Regions from separate parts of the Alteromonas sp. Mac1 genome, predicted to be linked through region 1. Evidence: predicted binding sites of a transcription regulator. Region 1 holds the regulator's gene; each other region holds the start of a gene.

Evidence for each region. Region 1 encodes MetJ, which represses methionine synthesis genes. Its sites were predicted from a motif close to TAGACGTCTAGACGTCTA; they were not measured.
Region 2: AV939_RS12090 (slipin family protein) is a predicted target of MetJ. The motif match lies at 4,703-4,720, and genes of this name have one in related genera.
Region 3: serA (phosphoglycerate dehydrogenase) is a predicted target of MetJ. The motif match lies at 2,689-2,706, and genes of this name have one in related genera.
Region 4: metK (methionine adenosyltransferase) is a predicted target of MetJ. The motif match lies at 1,935-1,952, and genes of this name have one in related genera.

The regions. Positions count from the first base shown of each region.
Region 1 is NZ_CP013932.1:4,220,508-4,228,774, reverse strand. Features, by position in the region: gene metF (methylenetetrahydrofolate reductase) at 143-1,027, opposite strand; gene metJ (met regulon transcriptional regulator MetJ) at 1,179-1,505, shown strand; gene AV939_RS17855 (malic enzyme-like NAD(P)-binding protein) at 1,584-2,825, opposite strand; gene AV939_RS17850 (hypothetical protein) at 3,198-3,512, shown strand; gene rpmE (50S ribosomal protein L31) at 3,627-3,839, opposite strand; gene priA (primosomal protein N') at 4,151-6,355, shown strand; gene AV939_RS17835 (SPOR domain-containing protein) at 6,485-7,054, shown strand; gene hslV (ATP-dependent protease subunit HslV) at 7,309-7,833, shown strand; gene hslU (HslU--HslV peptidase ATPase subunit) at 7,913-8,267, shown strand, end outside.
Region 2 is NZ_CP013932.1:2,833,441-2,841,707, reverse strand. Features, by position in the region: gene AV939_RS12130 (SLC13 family permease) at 1-546, shown strand, start outside; tRNA gene AV939_RS12125 (tRNA-Pro) at 677-753, shown strand; gene AV939_RS12120 (GNAT family N-acetyltransferase) at 978-1,718, opposite strand; gene AV939_RS12115 (DMT family transporter) at 1,708-2,145, opposite strand; gene AV939_RS12110 (NAD(P)H-dependent oxidoreductase) at 2,165-2,791, opposite strand; gene AV939_RS12105 (Crp/Fnr family transcriptional regulator) at 2,881-3,477, opposite strand; gene AV939_RS12100 (hypothetical protein) at 3,617-4,102, opposite strand; gene AV939_RS12095 (PadR family transcriptional regulator) at 4,106-4,438, opposite strand; gene AV939_RS12090 (slipin family protein) at 4,724-5,668, shown strand; gene AV939_RS12085 (NfeD family protein) at 5,671-6,120, shown strand; gene AV939_RS20290 (hypothetical protein) at 6,541-6,678, shown strand; gene AV939_RS12080 (catalase) at 6,871-8,267, opposite strand, start outside.
Region 3 is NZ_CP013932.1:3,526,074-3,534,340, reverse strand. Features, by position in the region: gene AV939_RS15135 (DUF481 domain-containing protein) at 1-234, shown strand, start outside; gene AV939_RS15130 (DUF481 domain-containing protein) at 420-1,163, shown strand; gene serA (phosphoglycerate dehydrogenase) at 1,267-2,496, opposite strand; gene rpiA (ribose-5-phosphate isomerase RpiA) at 2,738-3,394, opposite strand; gene AV939_RS15115 (5-formyltetrahydrofolate cyclo-ligase) at 3,476-4,111, opposite strand; gene AV939_RS15110 (hybrid sensor histidine kinase/response regulator) at 4,142-5,761, opposite strand; gene AV939_RS15105 (nucleoside hydrolase) at 5,832-6,773, opposite strand; gene AV939_RS15100 (ribokinase) at 6,797-7,693, opposite strand; RNA gene ssrS (6S RNA) at 7,715-7,896, opposite strand.
Region 4 is NZ_CP013932.1:1,021,997-1,030,263, reverse strand. Features, by position in the region: gene tkt (transketolase) at 1-1,634, opposite strand, end outside; gene metK (methionine adenosyltransferase) at 2,023-3,168, shown strand; gene AV939_RS04315 (CYTH domain-containing protein) at 3,373-3,900, opposite strand; gene AV939_RS04310 (hypothetical protein) at 4,217-4,687, shown strand; gene AV939_RS04305 (3'-5' exonuclease) at 4,716-5,246, opposite strand; gene AV939_RS04300 (iron-containing alcohol dehydrogenase) at 5,460-6,608, opposite strand; gene AV939_RS04295 (AraC family transcriptional regulator) at 6,693-7,607, shown strand; gene AV939_RS04290 (ABC transporter substrate-binding protein) at 7,783-8,267, shown strand, end outside.

The sequences.
Region 1 (8,267 bases):
TACTCGCCTTGGCCATTCGCCGCTTACCTTGACCTTTTTACAGCGAAGGAAAGTGACAGCAAGGCAAACGAGTCGTTCAAATACCTGATAATAGGCAAATGGTATACTGGTCTGCCCTATAGGAGCAAAGGTTTAATCGAAATTAACCTGCTCGCACACCTAGCATGTGGCAAATAGCGTAGCTCAACTCACTACGGTTAAGGGTGTAAAAATGAAAATGCTTCACGCCTTCTTTGGCAAGTACCTTAACCTGATCCATCGCGATGTTAGCACCAATGAGGTTCCGAGTAGCTTGATCGTCATCGTCAAGTCCATCAAACATTTTGTGTAAGAACCCAGGTACATGTACGTTGGTGAAACCGGCGAACTTTACCAAGGTCTGATAATTGGTTACCGGCAGTATGCCTGGCACCAAGTCTAGGTCGATACCTGCAGCTGCTGCTCGGTCACGAAAACGTAAAAATACACTGGTGTCAAAGAAAAACTGTGAAATTGCTTCGCTCGCACCGGCTTCTGCTTTGCGTTTAAGGTTCAGTAAGTCGAATTGGGCATTAGGCGCTTCAGGGTGTTTTTCAGGGTAAGCGGCCACTGAGATATCGAAATCGGCTACATCTTTTAGTAGCGCCACTAAATCAGAGGCATACATTTCGGTATCTTTCACACCTGGCGGTAAATCACCACGAAGAGCAACAATACGACGAATGCCAGAATCCCAGTAGTCTTGGGCAATCTGTCTAAGCTCGTCTCTGCTCGCATCAACACAAGTAAGGTGAGGCACGGCTGCAACGCCAGTTTGCTGCTGAATGCGTTTTACCACGTCATGAGTACGGTCGCGCTCACCACTATTCGCGCCATAAGTTACCGACATATAGCTCGGTTTTAGCGGTGCTAAGCGCTCAACTGACTTCCACAAGGTTTGTTCCATTTTCTCTGATTTTGGTGGAAAAAACTCGAATGACACATCAATATCACGCAGTTCCGAAAGGGACTGATTGAGTGCATCGACACCTTGTGCGTAAGATACCATGGTAAAATTACTCTTTTATAGACGTTTAGACGTCTAAATTAAAGAATTTACGTCTAGACGTCAAGAGGTTTACACTGCTCAATTGACCTTTTCGTCAACTTGTTTAGAATTTCTCTTCATAACATAAATAAAATCAGACAGAGTTAGCATCATGGCAGAGTGGAACGGTAAGTATATTCATCCCTACGCAGAGCACGGTAAAAAGAGTGAACAGGTAAAGAAAGTCACCGTTTCTATTCCTATTAATGTGCTAAAAGCATTAACCGATGAACGTACGCGTAGGCAGATAAACAATTTACGTCATGCGACGAATTCAGAATTGTTATGTGAAGCGTTTCTTCATGCATTTACAGGTCAGCCGTTACCGGATGACGAAGATTTGAGAAAAGATAACCCTAATCGTGTACCTGCTGAGGCAAGGCGCATAATGGAAGATATGGGTATAGACGTTTCTATTGAGAACGAACAAGAAGATTAAAAAAACGGCAATGAAAATTGCCGTTTTTTTATAATCTTTACACTGAATTACACGCCAGTATATGCGCTTATATTGCCTTCATTCGGTGCGGTTAGGCACTTCTGGAAGTCGTGCAACGCCAGATTCAATCGCCGCTTTTGACACTGCAGAGGCTATGCGTTCACAGAGGCGGGGGTCCATTGGTTTAGGAATAATGTATTCTTTGCCAAAGGTTAAGCTTTTGCTGTTGCTAGCCGCTAACACAGATTCTGGTACGGGCTCTTTGGTAATAGCACGAAGTGCTTCTACCGCGGCCACTTTCATTTCGTCGTTAATGGCCGTTGCGCGTACATCCAGCGCACCACGGAAAATGAACGGGAAACACAGCACATTGTTTACCTGATTAGGGTAATCAGAACGCCCCGTAGCCATAATTAAATCATTTCGAACTTCATGCGCCAATTCAGGCTTAATTTCAGGATCGGGGTTAGAGCAGGCAAAAACAATCGGGTTAGGCCCCATTAACGCCAACGTTTCTGGAGGTAATACATCAGGGCCAGATACGCCTACAAAAATATCAGCGCCTTCCATCACATCTTCAAGTGTGCGTTTATCGGTATTGTTGGCAAACAAGCGTTTGTGTTCCGTAAGGTCTTCACGGCGCGTATGAATAACCCCTTTTCTATCTAACATGTAAATGCGCTCTCGTTGCGCGCCACATTTAATGAGCAATTCCATACAGGCTACCGCTGCTGCACCCGCACCCATACAAACTATTTTGGCGCTTTCGATATTTTTGCCCTGAATTTCAATGGCGTTCAACATGCCGGCAGCCGTTACAATGGCAGTACCATGTTGATCGTCATGGAATACCGGAATATTGCAGCGCTTAATGAGTTCTTGTTCTATTTCAAAGCACTCTGGGGCTTTAATATCTTCTAGGTTAATACCACCAAACGTATCTGCAATATTGGCGACGGTATTAATGAATTCTTCTGTGGTGCGGTGCTTTACTTCAATATCGATAGCATCAAGCCCAGCAAAGCGTTTAAACAGCAGTGCTTTACCTTCCATCACCGGCTTAGAAGCTAACGGCCCCAAATTACCCAAGCCTAGAATAGCAGTACCATTACTGATGACCGCTACCATGTTGCCTTTCGCAGTATATTTGTAAGCATTATCAGGATCTTCAGCAATTTCTCGTACTGGTTCAGCTACCCCTGGACTGTAAGCCAGAGCAAGATCATCCACACTATCGGCTGGTTTTGATAGCTCCACGCTGATTTTACCTGGCGTGGGTTTGGCATGATAATCTAGTGCACGTTGTCTGAAATCTGACATTAGTAAACATATCCTTCGATGTAGGGGTTAGGCAATCTTCGTTACCGTAAGGGCAATCTGCGTTGCCGCAGTAGAATGTCTTCGACTCTATCACAGGGTCATTTGAGTACATATCTGATCTGCCTTTTATACCTTCCAATCTAGGACAGACTTGCTTGTATGACCAGTGACATCGTCGAATATCTGCCATTCATCATATTAATGACACTTTAATAATTAATACATTATTTCTATTTTATAGAAGTGGATATTAATGAAGGCATAACTGATAATCGGATAGCGTTGTAGAAATAGGCATTAAACCGGCCGTTTTAGGTGCTGATTCACGTAATAGGTATAATGAAAACATGATGAAGGAAAGCGTAACTTAATATGTCGGAAAAGAAACTGATTGAAGCGTTAACGGCGGCGTGTGAGTGGGCAAAATCTGAGTCGGTTGGCTTTGAATGGCTTACGCATATGGGGCATTGGCGCAGACCAGAAATTATTGCGGTGTTTGAAACCGAAAAGCAGAAAAGCGAAGCGCTAACAGCGAATTGGAACCAAGCATTTGAAGATGAACTCGTTTATGTGTGTGATACGTTGAAGGTACAGATTAAAAGTGTTCGCTACGACAGCGAGCAAGCGTGCACTTCGCAAAGTAACGGCAATTGGGAGCGGCACTTAAAACGCCGAGCTTTTCACTAAGAGCACTCCACTCGCCGAGCACTGTATTGGTAGAGCTTACTATGGAGCGCAGACACAAAAAAAGCGCCGATAGGCGCTTTTTTTAAAGAAACATAGTGTTTCTGAGTACTGAGCTTATTTAGCGCCCAAAGCACCGAAACGTTTCTTGAAGCGGTCAACACGACCACCGGTATCAACGTTACGTTGCTTACCAGTGTAGAATGGGTGACATGCAGAACATACGTCTAGGTTAATATCTTTACCTAGAGTAGAACGGATTTTCATTACGTTGCCGCAAGAACATGTTGCTGTCATTTCAGCGTATTCTGGGTGGATACCATCTTTCATTTTGGATTACCTTCAATATGAGGCCGTATCGCTATCTGGCCCGAAGCCAAACACCATACGCAACTTTAAATTCAATGACCGACCGCAGAAATTGCAGTCAGCCGCAAAAGAGCGGCGCATAATAAAGGAAGCATCGTAAGTGATCAAGCATTTTTTGTATGCGAAGTAAACAGAGGTGGCGTTAACTATACTCACTGGCGAGAATAAATTCCCTTCCCTTATTTGACATTATATTTAAATGCCAGATCATTAGCGGTTCTGAATTTACGTCTACTTACTTTACGTTTATCAATTTTGGGGCATCAATTTTAATGGTATTCATTCAGGTGGCTGTACCTGTGCCGCTTCGCCAGCTATTTACCTATTCTCATACCGACACCTTACAACCAGGTGTGCGGGTGAAAGTGCCTTTCGGCCCACGTCAATTGGTAGGCATTGTGGTTGAATCCGGTATAGACATAGATGATACCAGTAAAATAAAAACCATTATTGAGGTAGTAGATAGCGTGCCGGTTATTGATGAATCGCTAAGAAAAATGGCGCACTGGTTATGGCAGTATTACCACCATGCGCCGGGGGAAGTGATACATGCCATGCTTCCTGTGCCCCTTCGAAAAGGTGAGCCAGCCACGCCATCACCCGCGCAATATATTCAAGTTACACCAGAAGGGGCTGATACTGATGTCAACAGTTTAAGCCGAGCACCTAAGCAGATGGCCTGCTTAGACGCGGTTCAAACCACATCACTTATTGCTAGCGAAGCGCGTAAAACCTTTTCACCTGCAGTAGTGAAAGCGCTATTAGATAAAGCGCTTATTGAGCTAGTGGAAATTACACCGGAACTCACTGCGCAAGCTTGGCTAGATACCTTCGACATTGGCGAAAAGCCCGTGCCTGATAAAGAGCAAGGGGTAGCGATAGCGGCGTTAAATCAGCAACATGGCACCTTTGCAATCAGCTTGCTTGAAGGGGTTACAGGTAGCGGTAAAACCGAAGTGTATCTGCAATCTATCGAACCTTTGCTTAAAGCCGGTAAACAAGTGCTTATTTTAGTGCCTGAAATTGGTTTAACGCCGCAAACTGTTTCACGGTTCGAAAAGCGTTTTAACATTCCTGTAGGGGTATTGCATTCTCAATTAACGGACGCGGCGCGATTGTCTGTTTGGCAGCGATCGAGAGCAGGTGAGTTAGGTATTATTATTGGTACGCGCTCAGCTATTTTTACGCCGCTTAAAAACCCAGGCATGATTATCGTAGATGAAGAGCATGATGAGTCGTTCAAGCAACAAGACGGGCTTAGGTATCATGCGCGAGACTTAGCGGCTATGCGTGCTAAAGAGCACAGCATCCCTTTACTACTCGGCAGTGCCACGCCAGCGCTTGAAACGTTGAATAATGCGTTGAATGGTCGCTTCGCGCATTTACAGCTAACCCGCCGCGCGGCAGGGGCGCAAAGCACTAAGCAGTACTTGCTAGATGCCCGAGACCAGCCTATTCATTACGGTATTTCAGAAGGCTTGCTGACGATTATGCGCCAGCATGTCAATGCTGGGAATCAGATTCTGGTTTTTGTAAATAGACGTGGTTATGCCCCAGCTCTTTTATGTCATTACTGTGGCACCACGGCGATGTGTAAGCGGTGTGACAGACCTTATACCGTGCATAAAGGGCAAAACAGACTGCAATGCCACCACTGTGGTGCAACCCGTTCCATGCCAAAAGAGTGTGAAGCGTGCCACAGCCATGAAATGGTGACGGCAGGGACGGGCACCGAGCAGGTAGAGGAAGGGTTAATGAAGCTCTTCCCCGATGCCAAACACGTGCGAATAGATAGCGATACGGTAAGAGGAAAAGACAAGCTACATCAAACCCTAGATGCCATTAACCGTCAAGAGCACCAAATACTGGTGGGCACGCAAATTTTATCGAAGGGGCATCATTTCCCACACGTTACACTGGTGGTGGTTTTAGATTGTGATGGGGCGCTATTTAGTGCTGATTTTCGGGCGCCAGAAAAGCTAGCGCAGCTAGTTACGCAGCTTGCTGGGCGAGCAGGGCGTGCCAGTAAACCAGGAGAAATGTGGCTGCAAACCCACAACCCTCATCATCCTTTGCTACAAGATTTGGTGAACAACGGCTACGCCCATTTTGCTCGCCATGCGTTGATGGAACGAAAAGCGTCAGCATTGCCTCCTTATATTAGCCAATTTGTGATTAGAGCTGAGGCAACAGAGAGCTCATCGGCCTATGCTTTCCTGCAACAGGCTAGGGGTGTACTTTTAAACTCAAATACTGCAAATGCAAACCCTACGGGTTTAGTACCGCAAATGACGGGGCCGTTTCCTTGCTTGATTGAAAAGCGCCAGGGGCGTTTTCGCTTTATGCTGGTGTGCAGCCATGAAAAACGTGCGCCGTTACATAACGCTTTACGCTTAGCATTGCCTTATTTACAAGGGCTGCCACAGGCCGCAAAGGTACGATGGTCGGTAGATATCGACCCCACCGATTTCAGTTAGCACACTGGTGGGGAATACGGTAAAATCTCAACACTGATGTATACAAGTGTTTCAGGGTTGTGCACTATGTCTTCGTCTAATGGCACCACCCATTTAAAATAACGATAAGTAGTAGGAAAACTGCCGAATATGGCTCAACGCGATTATGTATCTCGTGGTAAAGCACCACAAAAAAAGAAGCCGGATAATAAAAAGCGCGGCAAATCACAGGTGAAGAGTACACCCACGGCCGCATTCCCTATTGTTCGTTTGGCCATCGTGGTGATATTACTAATCGGCTTTGCTGTTTTCTTATGGTCTATTAAAGACAACGCCAGCTCTGAGGTAGATACCGAAGTTGTACGCCCTGTTGCGCCTACGCAAGAAGCCTTGCCTGAATTACCGAAAGAAGAGTGGGAATATATTCGTACTCTGCCTGGGTATGAAGTAGAAGTAGACGTGGCTGAACAGGAAAAGTCTGACAAACGATACCTTATGCAGTGTGCGTCGTTCAGAACCCGTGCCCAAGCAGAAGAGATGAAAGCCAAAATTGCCTTCCAAGGTTTAGAAGCCCTTATTCGCCAAAGCTCTGGCAGCAACGGCGAGTGGTTCAGGGTTATTCTAGGGCCATTTGAATCGAAACGTGATGCCGAGAAAGCCAAGCACAGCCTTCGTAAAGTGAATATCGCGACCTGCCAAATCTGGTTCTGGAACTTATAAATCGTATAAGATTATCAAGGTAGCAAGCCTACGACGAGTAAAGGTACGCTTTAAATCTTCAGTGTCACTTAGCCAATAACACTTCCACCATTATTTGTGGTGGAAGTTAACCTACGGCAATTAACGCGCTAATCGATATACCCTTTAATCTCTCCCCCCTTGAAAACGAAAACCCTTCCCCCATTTCATAACAAAGTCTTTTTTCAGTTATCGCCCGAGTCTGCGATAGCGCCCACCTTAAACGGGGATTAAACGTGACAACGATTGTATCTGTAAGACGTGGAAATCAAGTTGTGATGGCTGGCGATGGTCAGGTGTCACTCGGCAATACCGTAATGAAAGGTAATGCACGTAAAGTGCGCCGCTTGTACCACGATAAAGTATTAGCTGGCTTTGCAGGCGGCACCGCCGATGCCTTCACCCTTTTTGAACGCTTTGAAGCAAAACTTGAAGCCCACCAAGGTCATTTGACCAAGGCGGCGGTCGAACTTGCCAAAGATTGGCGAACCGATCGCATGCTGCGCAAGCTAGAAGCCTTATTAGCCGTAGCCGATGAAACCGCGTCTTTCATCATTACCGGTAACGGCGACGTAGTTCAGCCAGAAAATGACCTGATTGCTATTGGTTCAGGCGGCAACTATGCCCAAGCTTCTGCTATTGCTTTGCTGGAAAACACCGAACTGACTGCAAAAGAAATTGCGGAGAAAAGTTTGACCATAGCCGGTGATATCTGCGTATTCACTAACCATAGTCAAACGGTAGACGTACTCGATTACTAAGTGGCTGTTTAACTAAAAATAAACAGCGACTTGTGCCTGCTATCGATGCAGTAGCACCAAAACAGAAAAGGGTTTATGCATGTCTGAAATGACACCTAGAGAAATTGTTCATGAGCTAGACCGACACATTATTGGTCAGCAAGATGCTAAACGTGCGGTATCGATTGCACTTCGAAACCGCTGGCGCCGTATGCAGCTTGAACCAGAGTTGCGTCAAGAAGTAACGCCTAAAAATATTCTTATGATTGGCCCAACAGGTGTGGGTAAAACCGAAATTGCGCGCCGCTTGGCAAAATTAGCGCATGCGCCGTTCATTAAAGTTGAAGCCACTAAGTTCACCGAAGTGGGCTATGTGGGTAAAGAAGTAGAAACCATCATTCGCGACCTTGCTGACATTGCCGTGAAGATGACCAAAGAAACTGAAATGAAAAAGG
Region 2 (8,267 bases), 1.4 Mb from region 1:
GCAGTAGCTGGTGTGGTCGCCATGTTCATGACCAACAACGGTGAAACAACGCCTGCCACCGAAACGCGCAAAAGCCAACACGATAAATTACTCGACTGGAAAACCGCCAATAATATTCCTTGGGGCATGTTGTTATTGTTCGCTGGTGGTATTTGCATTGCCAAAGCGTTTAAATCATCGGGCTTAAGCGTTTTAATGGGGGAGTGGCTTACTGGGCTTTCAACCTTACCAGTAATTTTCCTTATTCTGGGTATCTGTTTATTTGTAACCTTCCTAACCGAGATAACATCGAATACCGCTACAGCCACACTACTTATGCCAATATTGGCAGCAGCAGGCTTTGCGGTAGGCGTAGATCCTAAACTGCTGATGATCCCCGCTGCTATTAGCGCCAGTTGCGCCTTTATGCTGCCAGTGGCAACCGCACCAAATGCAATAGCCTATGCCACCGAAAAGTTTGATATAAAAACCATGGCGCGAGAGGGCATAGTACTAAACGTGATTGTTGCTTTGGTAGTAACCGCAGTGTGTTATTTAACGTTATAAAAATGATGTTTCACACCGGATGTGCAGTTTTATTTTAAAAACTGATTAGCAATTAAGCGCTTAACCAAGGATTTGCACAATTGTCGTTGCATTGTGACTAAAAATAAGTAGACTTATCGGCTCTTTCGGTCGGTGTGTGGCGCAGCTTGGTAGCGCACTGTCATGGGGTGTCAGGGGTCGGAGGTTCAAATCCTCTCACACCGACCAACTTCTCCTTTCTTCATGACGCTTATAGCCTTTACAGCTCTACCCCATCAATGAGGGATCAGCATCCACCTCACTCGATTGATAACAGCATCCTATTCGTTAACCGATGTGCACAATGGGTCATCACTCTCATTCTGTAATTTTCAACGTATCTAAAACCATCCGAGCTTCTTGATATCATTTCAATTTTGTTCTGTAAGCCTCGGTCACAGCGCTGTAATTCATCACGCATCACTATTCTCTTCAACAAAATGAAAGTTTAATAGTTTGAACTGCGCTTGAAAGCCAAGCTTAAGGTAAAGAGGAAGGCCCATTTTAGATGCCTGTAACACCATAAATTCAGACCGTTGTTGCTGCGCACGAGCAAGTAACAAATACATGGCGCTTTTTGCTGCGTTTTGGCCTTGAAAAGCTTTTTTGACACCCATCTGATGTAGTCCAGTGACGTTGCCTGTCTTATAGAGTAAGGCACTTACGGCAGGTTTCTGGTTAAGGTAGCCTAGATAAATTTCGATGTCACAGTCAGTCAATAAAGGCTTAAACACTTCTTGATCCATCTCGTAGCCAAACGCTTCACTACTTATCTGCAACCATTGAGTTAGGGATTCGGCATCTTTGACTATGCGTAAATCTAGGTTGTTTTGTTGTTCAGTTGGCAATGTAATTTCATTCAATTTCAGATACATGGCTGTTTGTTCAAACTCTAAAGGCCAGTTTTCGTCCAAGCGAGAAATAGACGCCACATTATTTGCTTTAGGCAAGGGGTAAGGCCAAGAGGTAATTCGGTGGCTTTTAGGAGTAGCAGATATTTGTAGCGATAGGTTGTTTTCACCTTCCAACCAACTGCGATAAGGCCACCCTAGGGTTGCCAGTAATGTACTGTTTCCCTCATGAGCAATGGACTTTGTGCCGTATTTATTCCATAACGCGGTCAGGTTATGAATGTTCTGTTGATCAATAGACATTTCTCGTCCCCCCGTTTATAAGGTTAATGCCAAGTACCATGGCGAAAATACCAATGATAACTTTGGGAGTAATAGGTTTAATTGGTTGCTCAAACCATCCAAAATGCCCAGCGATAATTGCAAGAATTAACTGTCCGCTCAGTGCAAAAGACATCATGCTGCCCACACCCATTTTCGGGATCAGATAATAATAGCTGCCAACACCAAATGCACTGAGAATGCCGCCAAACCATAAATAAGTTGGAATAGACCTGATATCCGCATATACCGGAAGTTGCCTTTGATTTATCAGCATAAACAATAATGTAAAAAAGCAGGCAAATAAAAACGCAATTGCTGTCGCTAGCACTGGGTTTTTAAGAAGAACTCCCAAACGGGCGTTCATACTGGCCTGAAAAGTAATAGCGGCACCGGCTAGTACAGCCAATGCAGGGAAGGCCCACATATTATATCTCCATTACTAGATGTTGATGATCAAAACGAACTTTGCGGCGTTGGCTGTATTTATCATTTGGGTCACGAATACCAATAGGGCAAATAACCGTGGAAGCGAGGTTGTTGGCTGTAAGATTAAGTATGGCGTCAAATTCTTGAGCGTCGAATCCCCCAATTGGGCAAGTATCAATTTTCATCATAGCTGCGCTGGTCAACATGTTTCCTAGTGCAATAAAAGCCTGCTGCTGTGCCCAGTGCAAACCTTCTTTTGTGTTCATAGTTTCTAGCGCTTTTTCAGCCATTGCAGCAAAACTTGTTAGAGATTCAGAAGACGTATCATTATTTTTCGATGCCTCCTGAATATAGTCACTGACTAAGTGGGAACCAATGTCAGTTCTGGCAGCGAATACCAGTAAATGAGAGCTTTTAATTACTTGCTCTTGACCATAAGCAAAAGGCAATAAACGCTGCCTCACGCTTTTTGATTCTATAACGATGACCTTATAGGGTTGAAGTCCGTAAGAAGAAGGGCTCAATCGAGTTGCTTCAAGGAGTTCGCGCAACTGCCATTGCTGTAGCTTTTGTTCGGAAAAACTTTTAACTGAATAGCGCCAGTTTAATGCGTTTATTACATTCATGTCATATCCCGTATGTCGTCTTTGTTGTACTTCAACTAAGATTATCGGGGTATGAAATGTACTTCCTTTACATAGGTTGATTTTGAAAGTTATTTTTCATTATTGAGACTTTTGCGTATCCGGCTTAGTTGTGTTGGCGTTACGCCGAGGTGTGAAGCAATTTGGTATAGTGGCAGCCTGTCCGCCAAGTTGGGAAACTCAGAGGTAAATTGCTGGTATCGTAGCGTGGCATTATCCTGAACTAATTCTATTTCTCGAGCATCTTTGTGCAGTAACCAATTTTTTTCCAGATAAATGATTTGATATTTCATCAACTCGTTATTGGAAAAAAGTAATTGGCGAAAGCCTGCAAAATCGATTTCCACCAACAGACTGTCTTCAACAGTCTCAAATGCCAAACGAGAAGGTTGCGAGGTAAGTAGGGCTGTCATTGAACCGGGAAACTGCCCTTCGACAAAGAAGTTTTTATTGTATTCTTGCCCTTGCTCATTAATAACATACCCTCTGACCAGCCCTTTCACCACAAAAGCAAAACTTTTTGGATGTTTTCCCGCTTCATAGAGAAGAGCTCCCTTTTTTAATGTTCTTACTTTGCAAAGATTGGAGAAGTTATCCCAGGTTTCATTTGATAGGGGAGCGTAGCTTTCCATAACAACTTTTAACGCTTCAAAACTTTCTTTCTTCACTTAAAGAGGCCCTTTACTAATTTCTGCAAAAACGTGACGGTTTTATTTTTATTAATGATATCGCTTATAGTGGGGTTAAGCCTTTGCTCTACTTTTCCAACAATACTAACATCACGCTAACACCCACCAAGTCGGAGAATTAAGACAATTTCCGTTCAACGAAGCGTTTTAAACAAGCCCACTCTTTTTTTGCTGAAGTTTTCGTACCGTCAAGAATGGTAAAGCTGGCAAACCACCCTAATAGTAAAATCAATAATACAGCCCCATTAGCGTCTTTATCTTTAACAACTAGCGCCATTGCAAGCATTACGCTAGCCCATATTATCGCGTGACCTATCACCAATGGTGAATCTGATGAGGAATTGCCTTCAATTTTATTTAATACTCGACATATTCTTTGGATAATTTTGGCTCGGCCAGAAGACGCCTTAATTTCTGCTTCGGGGTAGCCCAAATCACTGGTTGCTTTTTCAAAAGCGAGTTTTTCATCGGTGCCCGAATTTACATCTTGTTCGATTATGCAATATAGGTGATCTTTCAATTCATCAATTTTATCTGCATCCCAGATATTGTGAGAGACAACCTTATTGCACCAATTTTCAACAGCGTTATCGAGATCAAACATGCCTTATTCTCCTTTGAAAGACATAAGTAAAGTGTATAGCTGATGCCACTGATCTTGCATCTTAAGTAGTTCTTTGCGGCCTTCATCCTGCAGGGTGTAGTACTTCCGCTTTCTACCCGTATCGGCCTTACCCCAATAGGATTCAATGAAGTCGTTTTTCTCCATCCGATGCAAAATGGGGTATAGCATTCCATCTGCCCATTCAAGCAAACCGTTTGAATGCGCTTTTACCTGCTGAATAATTTCGTAACCGTAACTATCACCATTCTTCAGAATAGAGAGGATCAACGGCGTAGCTGAGGCAGCGACTAAGTCTTTTGCAATTGTTGAAGCCATAGCGTCTCTTTGCATAGGAGTGTTATGTATAAGTTACATAATACTTCTATGTATAGCAATGGTTGTTTTTTAAGCAGAGGCTAAGCTGTTAAAAAGTAATAGAAAATAATGTGTTTAGTTGATAAATATTTGATTAGTTCTTTACGGTGGGTGTCATTAAGGTTGCTATAAAGTCGCTCGACCCAATCGTTACATTTCCTGACAATTAAACTGCTTTTTGTGATTTCATTTTGTGATATAAAAGCTAATTACAAGCAGTTGTAGTAATCGTTTAGGAGTACATAAATGGAATTAGAAACCGTTTTAGACTACGTGTTTTCGTATCAAGTCATCTTACTTGTGCTTATTGTTATTGGCCTTAAATCCTCAATAAAATTTGTACCTCAAAACCGCGCGTACATTATCGAACGTTTTGGTAAGTACAACACCACTTTGGAAGCCGGTCTAAATTTTATCGTGCCCTTTATTGATACTGTTGCGGCAAATCGCTCGTTGAAAGAGCAGGCGGGTGACGTACCTGAACAGTCTGCAATTACGAAAGACAACATCACATTAAGCGTTGATGGCGTATTGTATTTTAAAGTCGTCGACCCTTACAAAGCCACTTACGGTGTAGAAGACTATACATTTGCCGTAACGCAGTTGGCCCAAACCACCATGCGCTCTGAGCTCGGGAAAATGGAGTTAGACAAAACCTTTGAAGAGCGAGACTTGTTAAACACTAATATTGTGTCTGCGCTTAATGAAGCCGCTGCTCCGTGGGGCGTTCAGGTGTTACGTTACGAGCTAAAAGATATTAATCCGCCGAATTCAGTACTAGATGCTATGGAACAGCAAATGAAAGCGGAACGATTGAAGCGCGCGCAAATTTTAGAGTCTGAAGGTGATCGTCAAGCGGCTATTAACCGTGCCGAAGGTGATAAACAAGCAATAGTGCTTGCCGCTGAAGCTGACAGAGAAGAACAAATACTGAAAGCCGATGGTGAGGCTCAGGCTATTATTCGTGTTGCACAAGCGGATGCCGAGGCCATCGAAACCGTTGGTAAAGCGGCAGCCACACAAGAGGGCCAAAAAGCGGTGCAGCTTGAGCTGGCAAAAGGCGCTATTCAAGCAAAAGAGAAAATTGCTAAAGAGTCTTCAATTGTTTTGTTGCCAGACAGCGGGACAGAAATAGGCAGTGTTGTAGCGCAAGCAATGACAATTGCGAACGCAATAGGCAAAAAGGCATAGCAATGGATAATATGTTTACCAATTTACCTCATTTTTTAATCGGCATAGGCTTAGCATTGCTTATTCTTGAAGTAATGATGGGGTTCACCACCATATTACTTTTGACGTTAGGTATCTCTATGATGCTCGCGTCGGGCCTTATGTATATCGGGATTTTAGATGAGGAATTGTTAGACGCATTTATAGCTATAGCGATTATCGATTCGGTACTTACCTTTGTGCTGTGGCGGCCAATGAAGCTACTACAACGAGATCGAGCGCCGAAAGAAGTAAAATCCGACTGGATTGGTACCCAATTCGAATTAGAAAGTGATGTAGCGCCTGGTGAGCCAGGTAAAGCCCGCTTTTCTGGCGTGGTATGGTCTGTTAAGTCTTCGTCTATTCTAAAAAAAGGTGCAACGGCTGAAGTGGTGAAAGTTGAAGTCGGTGTTCTACACGTTAAACCGGCATAGCAATCGCTAAAAAGGGGCAGTAAAAAAGGGTCAGAGTTAACTTACGGTTTCAAAGTACTCTGATCCTCTTATCACCTACCGTTTTCCTCCTTAAGGCTTTTTTCTCCATTAAATACTGGCGGTGGCTGTCCAAAAAATTAGTCTTCACAAAATTAATCCCACAAAGCCTCCACTAAACCCCTCTCAAATTTTAACTCGATTTCGACATCATTATCTTCGTGTTTGATGTAAAATAGTGTTATCACGCATAAGGTGTTGTTCTAGTTTATTCGTGCGAAGACATCTGAGTATAAAGCATGCGCTTTTTCCTTATCTTGCCTTAAGTTGCAAACTCGGCAAGAAGTTGAACCGCTACACATCTATTCCCGTTGAAAGCTAGAACCGCTGTAATATTGAACATACAAAATATGAGATTTATAAATGACAAAATTTGATGACAGAGTTAAAGAAATAGTGGCTAAACACCCTAACTTAACGCAAGAAGAAGCGATTAAGATCGTAACCGATAAAAACGAGCGGAAGAAAAAGAAAAGAGCCGAGCGTTCTGATAAGAAATAGCCCGATTAAAACCTAGCGACAAATGCGGGAGTCGTGGGCATATAGTGTTGGGCATGATGTAGTTCAACCTTTGCGCATCATTAAGATTTTTTCTTATTTACTTTGAATCTCAAAAAAGCCCCCAACACTTCGTGTTAGGGGCTTTACGCTTCTATAGAAGCGTAACGTTAATTGAAACGTTTCCGATTGAAATTAGTTATCTTCAATCGGCGTGTTTTCAGTAATAGGTACTGTGTTAACGTCGGTATCCAAGGTTTCAACAGCGTGTTTCACACCTGCTGCATAATCTGGGTGTACTTTTTCTAACACCGCATACCAGCGCTCTTTCACGCTATCTGAGCATGGACCCATGGCCGCCGCGTAGTTTTTATACATACGCTCTTTTTGTGCGTCATCAAACATCTCATAAAGTTTACGGGGTTGAACGTAATCAACATCCGCATCTTCTTGATGATATCTGTCTGCATCACCGTCAATGCGAAGTGGTGGTTCTTTAACTGAGAAATCTGCCACAGGGCCTTCGTGTTGGTTTGGCTCGTAATACGCATCAGGGTTGCCAAAATCGTTGGTAAAGAAGCGCATAGCACCGTCTTTATGATAGTGGTTTACCTTACTGTTTTTAGGCGCATTGGCAGGTAGTGCTTCGTAATGCGTACCTAAACGGTATCTGTGGGCATCAGCATAGGAAAAGATACGTGCCTGCAACATTTTGTCAGGGCTGAAACCAATACCTGGAACGATGTTAGATGGGCTGAACGCCGCATTTTCAACCATTTGAAAATAGTTCTCTGGATTCTTGTTCATTTCCAGTTCGCCTACTTGAATAAGCGGATAATCGTCGTGTGGCCATACTTTTGTTAAGTCGAAAGGGTTGAAGGCTTGCTTGCCAGCATCTTCCTCTGGCATGGCTTGAATGTACATGGTCCATTTAGGGAAATTGCCTTCATCAATAGCGTTGTACAACTCTTCTTGATACTTCTCACGGGTACTACCAATAATTTTTTCAGACGTTTCATTGGTGTAATTCTTAATGCCTTGCTGGGTCTTGAAGTGAAACTTCACCCAATGGCGTTTGCCGTCTTTGTTCCACATGCTGAAAGTGTGACTTCCATAACCATTCATATGCATTGGCGAGACAGGAATACCTCTATCGGACATAAGAATAGTGACTTGGTGTACGCTTTCTGGCTGGCCTGCCCAGAAGTCAAACATAGCTTCTGGTGAACGAAGGTTAGTTTTCGGGTGACGTTTTTGAGTACGAATAAAGTCAGGAAATTTATAGCCATCGCGAACGAAGAACACTGGGGTATTATTACCTACCATATCCCAGTTGCCTTGCTCGGTATAAAACTTCAGACTGAACCCACGCACATCGCGTTCGGTATCAGCCGCACCAGACTCACCTGCTACGGTTGACCATCGGCTTAGCACTTCAGTTTGCTTGCCTACTTGTGAAAAAATATCGGCGCAAGAATAGTCGGTGATATCGTGGGTAACCGTGAAAGTACCTTGTGCTCCCCAGCCTTTAGCGTGAACAACACGCTCTGGAATACGTTCTCGGTTTTGATGGGCTAGTTTTTCTAGCAACT
Region 3 (8,267 bases), 690 kb from region 1:
TCAGCTGAATACAAATATCATTGGGCCTCAGGTGCTAACCTTCGACAATTTGTAAGCACGGAAGCGGGCGACGAAAATACTAAATCTCGTTCCGAGACATCTTTGTCGGCCAATGTTTTCGGCTCTTTAGCCATGAAGCTATCGTTTATTTTGAATCACGAAACCGATACTACCGAAGATGTAGATGGGTTAAGTACCGAGACCTCGGTTGCCTTGGTTTATCAATTCTTCTAACAATTACGCTTAAAGCTTATCAATAAGTGTAAATTTTACGTCTTATAGTCTAATTTTTGTTCGACCCTCATTGACTCGCACTATTAGGTAGGTACTATTGGCGCAGATTTTTCAGGCTATGCTGGCTAGCGCTTACGCTAGGTTTTCACAGCATGGCAAAGGATAAAACACTACTAGGATTGCTAATGAAAAAACAGCTTCTCGCATCACTTTTGGCCTTGTCTTTCTCTTCTGTTACTTTTGCTCAAGACGACGTTAAACCTTTCACGATGGAAGGTGAGCTAGGTATTATCGCAACAACAGGTAACACCGAAACGTCATCAATCAGTGCCGGTATTACTGCTCACCAAGAATTAGAGCAGTGGAGCAACGACTACACTCTAGAAGGTCTTTACAAAAAAGAAACTGTTGATAACGACGATGGTACCGAAGAAGAGTACACATCAGCGCAAAAGTTTTACGGTTCTGCACAGGGTAACTACAAGCTAGATAACCCTGATTACCGTTTATTTGGTTTCGCATCGTATGAAGATGACCGTTTAAGTAACTTCGACTATCAATCAACACTTGCTGTGGGTTGGAACCAAAAAGTACTTGAAAATAAACGTCACATTTTAGAGTACTCAATCGGTCCTGGTTACTCGTTTGCTGAAACGCAAGAAGGCGAAGAGCAGAACAGCATGATTGTTCGTGCTTCAAGTGCATACTCTTGGAAAATTTCAGATACGGCTAAATTCACGCAAACAGTGAGTACGGAAGTGGGTTCTGACAACACGAAATCTCGTGCTGAATCGGCGCTTACGGCTACCATTAGCGGTAACCTTTCTATGAAGTTGTCATTCAAGGTAGACCACAACTCTAACGTATCTGACGACGTAGAAAAGCTAGATACTGAAACTGCAGTAACGCTAGTTTACAACTTCTTCTAAAATCGTATTAACGATTGTAGAAACAGAAAACGCTGCCAATTGGCAGCGTTTTTTTATGTCTTTAAAAGTGTATGACGGTATTAAACCACCGTCATACAGAGCATTAGTGAAGAATACGGGTTTTAATCGTACCGTCAATTTGCTGTAGTTGTGCAAGCGCGTCATAGGCTCTGTCTTGCTGAACATCTACTACTACATAACCAATTTCTGCGTTAGTTTGAAGGTACTGGGCTTCAATGTTGATGCCTTTCTCTGCAAACGCTTGGTTAATTTGAGTAAGAATACCAGGCTGGTTTTTGTGTACGTGAAGTAAGCGAGAGCGGTTAGTGTGCTCTGGTAATGATACTTCAGGGAAGTTAACAGCAGATAAGGTAGAGCCATTATCACTGTACTTCGCCAATTTACCGGCCACTTCAATACCAATATTCTCTTGTGCTTCTTGGGTGCTACCACCTACATGCGGCGTAAGAATAACATTATCGAACTTACGTAAAGGCGATTGGAATTCCTCATTGTTCGACTTAGGTTCAACAGGGAATACATCAATAGCTGCGCCATTTAACTGGCCGCTTTCAAGCGCGTCGGCTAGGGCATCAATATCTACAACCGTACCGCGAGACGCATTAATAAAAATGCTTCCTTTCTTCATTTGTGCAAATTGCTCAGCTGCAAACATGTTTTGCGTTTGCTGAGTTTCAGGCACGTGAAGCGATACCACATCAGAGGTGTTTAATAGCTTCTCTAACGACTTTATCTGCGTAGAGTTACCTAATACCAACTTATCTTCAATATCGAAAAACTGTACACGCATACCAAGGTGTTCAGCAAGAATACTTAGCTGGGTACCAATGTGGCCATAACCAATGATACCTAATGTTTTACCACGGGCTTCAAACGAACCATTGGCAGTTTTTTCCCACTCACCGCGGTGCGCTTTTGCACTTTTACTAGGTACTTGGCGAAGCAAAAGAATAAGCTGACCAAGCACAAGCTCTGCTACTGAACGGGTATTAGAAAACGGTGCGTTAAATACCGGAATACCACGGCGCTGTGTTGCTTCTAAATTAACTTGGTTCGTACCAATACAGAAACAACCAATAGCTACCAATTTCTGAGCAGCATCGACTACCTTCTCAGTAATTTGAGTACGTGAACGAAGGCCAATAAAGTGGGCATCTTTCACTTTCTCAACAAGCTCTTCTTCAGGAAGGGACGTTTTGAGATACTCAATATTGGTGTATCCATTATTCTTAAAGGTTTCTAATGCACTTTGATGCACACCCTCTAACAACAATATCCGGATCTTATCCTTCTCTAGTGAAACTTTGCTCATGGATTTGCTATCTCTTAAAAAGTATTAGTATTTACAGAGCTCGAGGCTAGTGCAGGCGGGGTAGGTAAGACTGGAGCAAACCCTCCGCCGCATGGATGCGGCGGCGGAGCTCCCATGGATGGGTTCACAGCGTGTTTGCGGAAGTCTTACCTACCCCGACTAGCACCAGCCTCACACTCTCGAAAGGCCATCTAGACGTCTAAACGGAAATCTAACAGAAATCAGTTTAACTTGAAAGCTATTATTTATAGGTTTCAACACCGGTATCGGTGGCCGACAGTACGATGTCTGCGCCACGTAGGGCGAATATGCCGTTGGTGACCACACCTGGAATATTATTAATCGACTGCTCAAGCTCTCTTGGATTTAGTATTTCAAGATTATGCACGTCTAAAATAACATTGCCGTTATCTGTCACTACGCCTTGGCGGTATTCAGGATCGCCACCTAGTTTTACCAACTCACGAGCCACAAAAGAGCGCGCCATTGGAATAACTTCAACAGGCAGTGGGAACTTGCCAAGCACGGGCACGCGCTTGCTGTCATCTACAATACACACGAATGTAGTTGATGCACCGGCTACAATTTTTTCGCGGGTAAGGGCTGCACCGCCGCCTTTAATCATGTGTTTATGTTCGGTAACTTCATCAGCACCGTCGATATACACCGAAATATTGCTTACATCATTTAGCGCGAATACTTCAATGCCTAGGGCTTCAAGCAACTTTGTAGAGGCATCTGAACTTGATACCGCCCCTTCAATGTTGTTTTTAATTTTGCCGAGTTCTTCAATGAAAAAATTAACCGTAGAGCCTGTACCTACGCCAACAATACTGCCTTTTTCAACATATTCGATGGCTGCTTTAGCGACTGCTTGCTTCTTTGCATTCTGATCCATAGTGACTCTCCTAACTAAATTTTCATCAGTTTACCGGAAAACCACGGGCTAACCCACCGTGATAGGGGAATTTACGGTGCGTTATGCTCGATTAAAGCTCAATTGCTGTGTGGGGGTAACAATACGGTTTACAGGAATGTCCCAATGCTGAACGGGAAGTTGGTCTACTTGTTGGCAATCGTGGGCAATACCAATGAGTTTTGGTCTTATCGTTTGTGTTTGTATACTGGCTAAAGTTCTATCGTAATAGCCGCCGCCCATACCTAAGCGGTTTCCATTTGCATCGAATCCCACCAATGGCATAAGTATCACCTGATGATGAAAGGTAGGAATAACATCTGGGCAAGCCAGTACTGGCTCTTCAATGTTGTATTTGTTCATGCGCATCGGCGTTTTATCGGTATACCGAAGAAATAGCAGGTGGCCTTTGCAAACTGGGTGCAATACAGGCAAGGAAGTATGCAGGGCAGACCTTTTGTTAAGTTCCCAGCATGCGTGCATAAAAGGGCGTAAGTCTACTTCACCGTTATTTGGCAGGTAGCAAGCAATAGATGATGCATCGGTAATCGCGGGTAATGACAGCAGGTTATCTCGAACAGCTAAAGAGGCATGCTGCTGCTGTGAATCAGATAATTCGTTGCGCAATGCTCTTAATGTCTTTCGAAGCGACACTCGTGACATTTTCTTTGACATGATTTGTGATGTATTCGGTTCCATACAGCAGTCTTCCAGAGGCTCCACGTTGTCTTACTTCCCCAAATAGTGATTAAGTACCCTAATGAGCTCTGCGTTTTCAACGGGCTTGGTGAGTAGGTCGTCTAAGCCATTTTTTAGTAACAGATCTCGTTGCGTTATTACATCTGCGGTTAAGGCGATAACAGGCAGTGCTGCGCGCATTTGCTTAATTTGCCGTGTGGCTTCTGTTCCGTCAATACCCGGTAAGTTGATGTCCATTAGCACCAAATCTACAGGGTTCGATTTAACATACTCTACGCTTTCTTCACCGCTACCTACAACCGATATTGATAAACCAAGTTTATCAAATATGGTTTTTATCACTATTTGATTTATATAATGATCTTCCACTACTAATACGAGAGAGTCAGCAGGAACATTTAGCTTTTCGGGCTGCAACAGGGTGGGGTCGTGCTCGACAGTATCGGCACTGACTTCTTCGGCAGGAATGGCTACGCTTACACGCGTACCCTCGTTTAGCTTACTGCTTAGCTTTATAGAACCATCCATCAGCTCTACCAGCTTCTTGGTAATATTTAAGCCTAAGCCTGTACCATCAAATTGATGCGCGTTCTCCATCCGCTCGAAAGGTGCGAACAGCTTCTTTTGTTCCTCTTCACTAATGCCGATGCCTTCGTCTTTGATCGCCAGCAACAATTTCCCTTGCTTATACTTCACTTGAATAGAAACATGCTTGTTGGCATGCGTGTACTTAATGGCATTCGATAACAGGTTTAGGGCAACTTGACCAAATTTAGTGTCGTCAAAATTAAGCGAGTGGGGAACATTGTCATCAATCACAGCATTAAAAATAACATTGCCATCTTCAGCGCGAATTCGGGTTAACGAGAATAAATGAGTGAAAAAGTCGGCTGTAGCTACAGGGCGGGGCATAACGCGCATTTTACCCGCTTCAATTTGTTTCATATCCAGCACTGAGTTCACTATTTCAAGCAAACGCTCGCCGCTTTTGCTTATATGCCCCAAGGAATCGCTAAAGTTAGCGGGCAGTGAATATTGCTTGGCCTCGCCTTCAAGTAAATGGCTGAAGGTGTTTATCGCATTTAGGGGCGTTCTAATTTCATGGCTAATGTAGGAAAGAAAGTCAGATTTAAACTGGCTGGTTCGCTCAAGCTCTCTGTTTTTGCGTTTTAATTCAAGGTGAGCAACCACAGATTCACTCAGTGTTTTAAGTGCACTGCGTTGAAGGTTGGTAAGAGTTTTAGGTTTATCGCCTATTGCGCATAGTGTACCAATAGCATGCCCTGATGGGGTAATTAAGGGGGCTCCAGCGTAGAATCGTATGTTTGGCTCGCCCGTAACTAACGGGTTATCGTGAAAACGCGGATCTTCTTTTGCGTTAGATACTTCGAACACTTCACGCTGTAAAATAGCATGAGAGCAAAAGGCGATATTACGAGAGGTTTCGGTCGCTTCAATCCCTACACGAGATTTGAACCATTGCCTGTTAGGGTCAACTAGGCTAATTAACGCAATGGGTGAGTCGCAAATTTGCGAAGCAAGTTGAGTTAAGTCGTCGAAGAGTTGCTCGGCGTCTGTATCGAGTACATCGTAGCTTAATAGCTCTCTAAGGCGCTGTTCTTCGTTCTCTGGAACCTTGGCAGGGATCATTCGTTCACATTACCTCAACTAAAATGTGAAAGCAGGAGGCTGACTACCGTAGAACAGCCTCCTTTCACATCTATAAAGCGTAGGTGTCTATGAACAATTGTTCCAATTTAGCGTGATCTACTTTTGTAGCCACTTTAATGGTGTTCGCATTGTTCCACAGTGGACTAGGGGTTGTACCCTTAGGTGCCACTGCTGTTTGACCACGATCTAGCTCGCCAGTACCAACACGCACATGACCTTCGGTGAGTTCAAATAACTCTGGGTGGCGTAAGTGTGCAAGTGGGAAAGCATCATGGAAGAAACAAACACGATCTTCACGATTAGCTGAATAGAAATCCATGTAGAACTGAGCTGTGTCTTTCACAAAACCGCCAAGCTTCTCGTTTTTCGCTTCAAGGGTTTCAACGAAAGAAGGAGAAAACGGTGTGTCGTTCGTTACATCTAAACCAAACATGGTTAAGTCCCAATCTGCACCAAATACAATTTCGGCAGCGTAGGCATCGTTCCAAATGTTAGCTTCGGCAAGTGGTGTTACGTTACCACGTACAAATGCAGCACCACCCATGATGGTAACGCCTTTCACTAACTTAGGCAGTTCAGGCTCTAAACGTAGTGCTAGCGCTAAGTTACCTAATGGGCCAATAGCCACAAGCGTTATTTCGCCTGGGTATTTACGGGCCATATCTACAATAAACTGTGCAGAACTACGAGGGTCTAGCTCAGTTTTAGGCGCTTCAGGTTTAATGTGACCAAAACCATAGTCGCCATGTACGAAATGCGCGTAAGTTGATTCAGGACCTACCCAAGGCATACCAACACCTTTGGTTACCGGAATATCTTTACCCGCAATTTCGCAAAGCGTAAGGGCGTTTTGTGCCGCCATGGTGACCGGTACATTTCCGTAAACAGTCGTTAAACCAAGAACTTCGATATCTGGAGATTGAAACGCAAAAAATATTGCCATCGCATCATCGATGCCAGGATCCGTATCTAAAATTATCTTATGTGCCATTAATAATACTCTAGTGCGTTTTCTTATTTAGTGTGCTTTGCCAAAAAACGGTCAACTTCTTTTTGCGTAGGAATACTTTGCGCAGCGCCTTCACGGGTAACCGCAATTGCAGATGCTGCGCAGCCTCTGATTAATGCACGTTTGGCATCAGTGTGAGTACTGTAAGCAGACAAGAAGTAACCTATAAACGTATCGCCAGCGGCTGTGGTATCTACTGCATCAACAGAAAACGCTTCCACTTCAATAGTATCGCTTCCTCTTAACATCATCACACCCGCTTTACCTAGTGTAATGATAACTTCGCAATGAGACCACTGCTCTTTGAAAACGTTAAGAATATCGTCAAGCGCTTCTTTATCTGTTAATGCTGCTGCTTCCGTCTCGTTTACAATCAGTAAATCGATACAATCTAAAGGAAGGGCTTTAACCGACTCGCTCATAGGCGCAGGGTTAAAGGCAACTTTAAGCTGTTGTTCTTTTGCTAAGCGAAGTACGTCAGCAATACTGCTGGTTTCGTTTTGGGTTAATACCCAATCCGAAGAAGACGTATCTAACAACGCTTTGTTTACCGTATCGGCAGTAATGGTTTGGTTTGCGCCACCAAATAACACAATAGCATTTTCACCACTGGGCGTTACTTGAATAATGGCATGGCCTGAAGGGGTTTCAGAGCATTTAACGCCACGGCAATCGACGCCTTTTTTAATTAGCGTTTGTTTAAACGTTGCGTCATTTTCATGAATGCTGCCTACATGACGAACATCAGCACCTGCTTGCGCTAGGGCAATTGACTGGTTCGCACCTTTACCACCAAGCAGTTGTTGGTAGTGAGTAGACGCAAGGGTTTCACCAGGTTGAACAAAGTGATCTACCTGATAAACATGATCGATATTTATAGAGCCAAAATTTATTATTGCCATTTCTTCTTCCGTCGAAAGAGGGCGTCTCCCGAAATGCCGCTGTTCATCGTTCGCCCGTGAACCGAAAGTTCAGGGCGGAAGCATCACTATGGCCGTAGGCTTCTCGATACGAGTCGAGCTTGCACAGTAGCCATGGTTTCAACTTCCTAGTTTAATAGCATCGGCCAGGGACAAGAGTGAACTGGCGAACATTCCAGGAAACATTGTTATTGTATAACGCAACAGGGTATATCAAACGCGGTGTGGGGTGAAGTAGATCACCAAAGCGCCAATGAATTATTTGCGTAGCTAATTTAACCATTACTGATGAGATTCGATAAATCTAATCTTGACCAGTTGGTCAGCAATTATACACGCTATTCACTTAAGCTCAAATTTGCTTCGCTTAAGTAAGCTTCTTACTGATTTACCTTAATCTGCTGCAAAGGAAGCTCCATATCCAATAACGTCGATCATAGAGCAATTAATACTAGGTTGCCAGTTAAAACCCATAAGACCAGTACTACTTGAATAACATCTGACCAAATTACCAATAGTGTGTTTTACAGCGCTATTTTGCTAATATTAAGATTCA
Region 4 (8,267 bases), 1.5 Mb from region 1:
TTAAGCACATAACCACCTTTAGTAACATCAGCTAATTGCTGGGCATCACGAGGTTGCTGTGGCAAACCTTGGCGAGTGAAAATCAATGTTGAAGGGCCATCGTTACGCTCAATTGCGAACTTCCATGCTATAGCCGATTCAACTTGGTCACATGGACGCCAGTTATCTAGGTTTGGTGTAGCACGTAGTGCCACTACTTGTTCTACTGGCTGGTGCGTTGGACCATCTTCACCCAAACCGATTGAATCGTGGGTGTATACAAAAATAGCAGGTTGCTTCATTAACGCCGCCATACGTACAGCGTTACGGGCGTATTCCATAAACATTAGGAAAGTTGCGCCGTAGGCTTTAAAACCACCATGAAGGGTAATACCGTTCATCATGGCTGACATACCGAATTCACGTACACCGTAGTAAATGTAGTTACCAGAAGCGTCAGTGGCTTCAACGCCTTTACTGCCATCCCAAATAGTTAGGTTTGAACCCGCTAAGTCGGCAGAACCGCCTAGAAGCTCTGGTAGTAATGGGCCAAAGGCGTTTAATGCATTTTGAGATGCTTTACGTGACGCAATGTTTTGCGGGTTAGCTTGCAAATCAGCAATGATTTTGTCTGCTTTATCGCTGAAGTCGGCTGGCAATTCGCCATTTACACGACGCTTAAATTCAGCCGCCAATTCAGGGTAAGCACTTTCGTATGCTGCGAAGGCATCGTTCCACGCACTTTCAGCGTCGCCACCTTTGGCTTTCGCATCCCAACCGGCATAAATGTCGTCTGGAATTTCAAATGCACCGTGTTTCCACCCAAGCTTTTCGCGAGTAGCAATGATTTCGTCATCACCTAATGGTGCACCGTGACAAGACTCAGTGCCTTCTTTGTTTGGCGAACCAAAACCAATCACCGTTTTACAGCAAATTAGCGTAGGCTGAGCGCTGTTCGATTTAGCTTGCTCAATGGCTGCTTTAATTTGTTCTGAATCATGACCGTCAACACCTTCAATCACTTCCCAGCCGTAGCTTTTAAAGCGTGCTGGCGTATCGTCGGTAAACCAACCTTCAACTTCACCGTCAATTGAGATACCGTTGTCATCCCAAAATGCCACTAACTTACCAAGGCCTAATGTACCCGCAAGTGAACAAGTTTCATGAGAAATACCTTCCATAAGGCAACCATCGCCCATGAAAGTATAGGTGTAGTGATCGACAATATCGTGACCGTCACGGTTAAACTGCGCTGCTAATACTTTCTCAGCTAGCGCCATACCCACAGCATTACTTACGCCTTGACCTAATGGGCCAGTGGTAGTTTCAACACCCGGTGCATATCCATATTCTGGATGACCTGGCGTTTTAGAATGTAGCTGACGGAAGTTCTTAAGCTCTTCAATAGGCAGTTCATAGCCTGAAAGATGAAGCAAAGAGTACAACAGCATAGAGCCGTGACCGTTTGAAAGCACGAAGCGGTCTCTGTTTGCCCAAGACGGGTTTGCTGGGTTGTGTGATAGAAAATCACCCCATAATACCTCGGCAATATCAGCCATCCCCATAGGGGCGCCTGGGTGACCAGATTTGGCCTGTTGAACAGCGTCCATGCTTAAAGCACGGATGGCATTGGCAAGTTCACGACGAGAGGGCATGTTGTCTCCTGATTTATTTTGTAGCTGAATTTCGCTAAGGGAACACTGTGGGCAAAATCCCTTTGTTCAACCTTAAAGCGCTGCATTGCTGTATATCTTAATGTGGGCGTTATTCTTACCCATGCCACCATTCAGTTCAATGGCTTTTCATTGCCATTACCGAAAGTTGGCTAAAATAATGAATATTCACATCATTCCTTTGCTAGCCAATATCGCTTCTTTGGGTAAGCGTGGCTAAATTTACTTAATTGTCTGCAAAAGTGATCCGCCACTGTCAACAAATCGTAACGAAAGGACTTTTAGACGTCTAGAAGTAAAGACTGGTATTTATACCTTGTTTTAGTACAATACTCACCTATTTTGAACAATAAACGCTTATGGAGCATGTATGGCCACGCATTTATTCACCTCCGAGTCTGTGTCTGAAGGACACCCGGACAAAATCGCCGATCAAATTTCAGATGCGGTTCTAGATGCTATTCTAGAGCAAGATCCTCGTGCCCGCGTGGCCTGTGAGACCTACGTTAAAACCGGAATGGTATTAGTAGGTGGTGAAGTCACTACCTCAGCGTGGGTTGATATTGAAGAAATTACACGTAAAACCGTAAGAGACATAGGCTACGTTCACTCTGATATGGGTTTCGATGCTGACTCTTGTGCAGTGTTAAACGCTATCGGTAAACAGTCGCCAGATATCAACCAAGGTGTTGACCGCGAAAGTTTAGAAGAACAAGGTGCAGGCGACCAAGGCCTTATGTTCGGTTACGCCAGTGACGAAACTGACGTACTGATGCCAGCGCCAATTACTTATTCTCACCGCTTGGTTCAAAAACAAGCTGAAGTAAGAAAGTCTGGCAAGCTAGACTTTTTGCGCCCAGATGCGAAAAGCCAAATTACCTTTAAGTACGAAAACGACAAGCCTGTAGGCATTGATGCGGTAGTACTTTCTACGCAGCATTGTGATTCTGTTTCTACTGCACAAGTACGTGAAGCAGTAATGGAAGAAATTATTAAACCGGTGCTTCCTAGCGAGTGGCTTAATAGCAACACTCAATTTCACATTAACCCTACCGGTCGCTTCGTTATTGGCGGACCTGTTGGTGATTGTGGTTTAACTGGTCGTAAAATCATTGTAGATACCTACGGTGGTATGGCCCGTCACGGTGGTGGTGCTTTCTCTGGTAAAGATCCTTCAAAAGTAGACAGAAGCGCAGCATACGCTGGCCGTTATGTTGCTAAGAACATTGTTGCTGCAGGGCTAGCTAAGCGTTGCGAAATTCAAGTTTCTTACGCCATTGGTGTTGCCGAGCCAACCTCTATTAGCATTGATACTTTCGGTACTGGCGTGGTTGATGAGAAAACCTTAGTGGCGTTGGTACGCGAACATTTCGATTTACGCCCTTATGGGCTAATCAAAATGCTTGATTTAGAGCGTGCTATTTACTTACCTACTGCTGCATATGGTCACTTCGGCCGTGAGGCATTCCCGTGGGAAGCGACTGATAAAGCTGAAGCACTTCGTTCATCGGTATAGTTTGCTCAGCGGTATAGTCTGCCGAAGGCTGTTTATCTAGCTCAAGGCTGTTGAAAGCTAAAGACAGAAAAAGGGTCGCTTCACTTTATAAAGTAAAGCGACCCTTTTTAATTTCAGATATTTATCTATTTAACCTTGGCTATCTTCAAGCCATATCTAGGCAGTTTCTTCGCTACATAGTGATTATATAATGGCTATATAGGACTATATGGATCCTGCAAAAATAGAAGCACTATTCATACTGCCGCTTGCAATAACCATATCAGGCAAACCAAATCGCGCTAACGCGACATTTTGAAATTCTTTCTTATGGGTTACCTCCGTTTCAGCGAAATCTGGCGGTAAAAACTGTCGACTGCTCATTTCACTGTCAAATTCAACTTCCACCACTTTCAAAGGTGCTAAATTACCGGTGAAAATGTCTACCACCAGCTGTGCACCAAAAAAGTCGATACGATATCGCTGCTTTTCCACCCGCATGTTTTGGGTTAACGGCCATAAATCAGCAAATTGCTCAGAGTCCAACGCAATTCGCGTATCTCTGCGTTTAAGGCCAACACCTTGTTTGACGGCCATGGTGTAGTTGCCACCTTCGTCCCTAATTCGAATATGCTTATCCGGCTCGGTGGCTAAATAACCTTGTCTAATTGCCACAGGTTTTCGTGTATCTAACAAACCTTCTGGCACATAACTTACTAAAAACTTTCGTTCAAATTCCCATTCCGTTTGCATCACTCACCTCCGGCCATGTTCCCTATTTGAAAGTACTGCTTTGCCCACTCAATTGAAGTAAGTCTTACTACTACCCTTTAAAAGTTAGTTCACAATAGAAATATCTAACAAGTTTATTTTTCACCTTTTGGATAAAAGACTACACTTACTATTCAGCTCTAATTTTTTGTTTCAGTTTTGTGTCATTTTTTTAAGGAAAAGTTAGGCACTTAGGGCGAACAAAACCTTTGTGGCTTTGAAGCTACCACTTAAATTTATAATAATCGGTATTCAAAAGAACACGTTTACGCTGTCTCACTCGACTAGGAATTTATTCATGAAAACTTACCCAACTTGCGTGGTTTGTTTAATATTGCTTGCCCCTTTGAGTGCCACTTACAGCGAGGCTGCTGATTGGGATGGCTACTACGGCCCCATCGTGTTCAAAAGCGAAAAAATAGCAAAGTGGAAAATTAAAAGTCGCTTTAATGAAACGCGCCTTGAATCCATACCTGGCTACGATAATCATTTTAACGCCAGCAAAAACAGTCAACTTTCTATTCGCGCCCAGCGTGCTTTAACGCTACTTTTTGAACAGCAAGTATATGCGTCGTTTAATACGACTCACTCACCTTTGCAATACTATCCTGAATGGCGCTACATACCTGAAGACTTAGGCACGTTTACTCGATTAGGTTGGCTAGTTGGTGACGAGAGCGGTTTGAATATGGCGTTAGAATTTGAACATCGAGAGGTGGGAGACAAAGAAAACAATGCGCTTACGTTAGGTGTTCAATACTTTTTCTGATTTTAAAAAGCATTACTAAAAGCTGGTACTAACTTTTGTGCTTTGCCGCTTCCACTTTATTACGAGTTTCCACATACGTGCTTTGAATAACTTTCGCATCGGTACTTGCTCGATGGCGGCGATCGTCGCTTTGCGATTCAATATTTGTTTTTACGTCATGCCAAAGCGCCATTTGAGGTTCGCTCAAGACATACTCCAATGCTCGACATGAAAAAGACATTTGTACCGAGGCTGCTGCAAAAAGTTTTATGAGCCAAGGGTTATCTACCACCCATCCGTCGCTATACACAATGGTATTGCTTAGAAAGGCATTAAGCTCGTGACACACTTTGACCGGGCAAACGCCGTAAGTGTTCAACATGGCTCTGGTGATACCATGTAAAGATTCTGCTTCTTGATCCCAATGAACCCAACTATCAACGGGACGAATGAGTTTGCACCACTTTGCACCATCATAGCGCACTATCCCTATTTCAATAGGATAACTACGGGCACCAAACCCACTGGCTTCCACATCAATAATGGAAGGGGGATAATTTCTTTGCAAGCTAACTCCCATCTGCGCTGGCGTGATATACGCCTTGCCTTCTTTAAACTTAATAAACGAACTCAGAAAGCGCAAACGGAATTGAAAATCATACTTCTGTTGTATAATTAAAAAACAAACCGACACTTCATCTACCTTGTTAATAGTAGAATCGTGCCAGTTTGTATCAATACACAATCAGAAGGCAGGCTGTATATAAAGTGATAGTCCACTTTTAGATAGGTATTACTCAGCCACCGCCAAGTTAAGAATTTGCTCACTTACCTCTGGGGTAATAGCACCCGTTTCGCCAAGGGAAAGCATCTTATTTCCTTTTAAGTTTTCCAGCACGGCATTCACTGCACTTTGCTTGTCGCCTTCATGCTCGGTAAGCTGGGTAGCCACTTCAAGGCTTTGATAGAACGCTTCTATAGCATCGATAGTGCGAAGGGCAATATCATCGCTTTGTGCTAAACCAAACACGTTTTGGCCCATCTGCGTTAACTTCGCTGATTTGGTCTCAAGTTGAACCCGTAGTAGTGACGGCTGAACAATCGCCAATGAACGAGCATGATCTACACCATAAAGTGCCGTGAGTTCGTGGCCTATCATATGCGTAGCCCAATCTTGCGCAACACCTGAACCAATGAGGCCGTTCAGTGCTTGGTTTGCTGACCACATAAGGTTAGCGCGCCATGCGTCATCTTTATTATCAATTTTTCCGCCAAGTTGAATTAGGGTTTTTAGCAAGGTTTCAGCGTAACCATCTTGAACCGGAGCATTTTGCGGGAAGGTTAAGTATTGCTCGCAAACATGAACAAAGGCATCCACTAAGCCGTTAACTACCTGGCGATGCGGAAGGCTTTTTATTACATCTGGATCTAATACAGCAAACTGCGGATAAACTAACGGAGACATAAACGCCAACTTTTGCTTAGTCGCTTTCTTGCTAATAACAGAGCCACCATTAGATTCAGAACCTGTTGCCGGCAAGGTTAGAATAGCGCCAATAGGTAGTGCCTTATCAACCTTGTGCTCTCCAGTTAGAATGTCCCACCCGTCGCCGTCATACACGGCACTTGCCGCCACATACTTAGCGCCATCAATCACGCTACCACCGCCTACCGCGAGAATATAGTCAACACCAGTTTCTTTGATTAGGGCAACAGCTTTGTCTAGGGTTTCAATGGTTGGGTTTGGTTCAACGCCACCGAAAGCTTCCCAGTTATAGCCTTCCAATGCTTTTTCTACTTGGTCGTAAACGCCGTTCTTTTTAATCGAACCGCCGCCAAACAACACAAGAACGTGGCTGTCTTTTGGAATAAGGGTGTTGATTGAGCCAATTTGTCCTTGCCCAAATTGAATGCGAGTTGGGTTACTAAATGAAAATTTCATGGTCTTTCCTCTGTCATTGCATGCCTGTGTTAATGCATAATAGTGCCATTACGTGTAAACAAACCGTCTATTTCTGGAAAAAATTTGCCTATTTCTACAAACAATCCAGTTTCCACTACTGAGCTGGCTTTTTTAAGCCAAATTCTGAAACAGTTTTTAAACGCTAAAGGTAAATCGGCACTGAATGGCGTGAGCAAAACGGATATAGAAGGAGTGCGAGTTTTCCGCGATCCTCACGGAAGCCCCAAGCAGCCGCTACTTTATCAGTCGGGTATTATTATCATGTTACAAGGCACTAAACGCTTGTATGTTGATAATCGTGAAATCGAATACAAGAAAGGCGATTACATTGTTTTCGGTGTGCCCTTGCCTGCGCAATGTGCTGCCACCTTAGACAATGACGATTGCATATTAGGTTTGGTCATTGATATTCCCGCATCGTTACTGGTAGAGCTTTCCCAATGGCGTGACGACAAGGAAAAAAACAGCCCCGCCCCTACGTTTACAGTCAGTCAGCAGTCATTAGATGAAAATATTACCGATGCTACACGCAGACTACTACAAGCATTAACACACGGTAATAGTGCACAGGCACTGGGCGCAGGTTTTGTGCGAGAAATTGTATACTATGTTCTCAATGGCCCAGCTGGTCACGTACTATGTGGATTAACTGACAACGGCCACTATGCGAGAGTCGCACAAGCATTACGAACGATTCATGATGACTATGCATCGGTGTTAAATGTAGATTCACTTGCTGCGAGTGTGAACATGAGTGTATCTGGTTTCCACCGCGCATTTCGTGATGTCGTGCTGGACTCACCCGTCCAATATATAAAGAAATTTAGATTGTCTAAAGCCAGAGAGTTAATCGCGCTAGGTCATCGAGTGGGAGACGCGGCCGAAGCGGTGGGTTACAACAGCCTATCGCAATTCTCTAGAGAGTTTAAGCGATACTACCAATTCACCCCAGTCCAAGATCGTCAATCTGCGAATTAATTGCAGTAATATAACTCACTTAAGGCTGTTTTTCGCCTAACAAAACCTTGCTAAAAGTGCGGTTTATGCATGGCTAATAATTAAACAAAAATAGACGAAAGAATAAGATTTGGAAGGTAAAACTAACCAATTAATGCTATACAATTACTAGCCTTATCCTCAACTTCAAGATTTTATGCGCTTACGTTTCACATTTTGGCTGTTAACGTTATTGACGTTAAGTTTTCACTCCAACGGCAGTGAGACGTCTACACCACTCTATATTGGTATAGATGCTGACTTTTCGGCTGTTGCCGTGGACGGTGGTGTAGCCATTAAACGAGGCGTTGAACTTGCGGTAGATGAAATTAATAAAAAGGGGGGCTTGCTAGGCCGTCCGGTTGATATCCTCTTAAAAGATCACAGAGGTAACCCTGCCCGCGGTATTCACAATATTAAACAGCTCGCCACCAACAGCGATTTAATCGCGGTAATAGGAGGCGTACATACCCCTGTGGCATTAGCCGAGCTTGAGACTATTCATCAACTTAACTTGCTTTATCTCGTTCCTTGGGCGGCGGGTACGCAAGTGGTAGACAACCAATATGCTCCCAACAATGTATTTCGCGTATCAGTCCGTGATGCCGAGGCGGGAAAAGTACTTATTCAGCATGTTGCTTC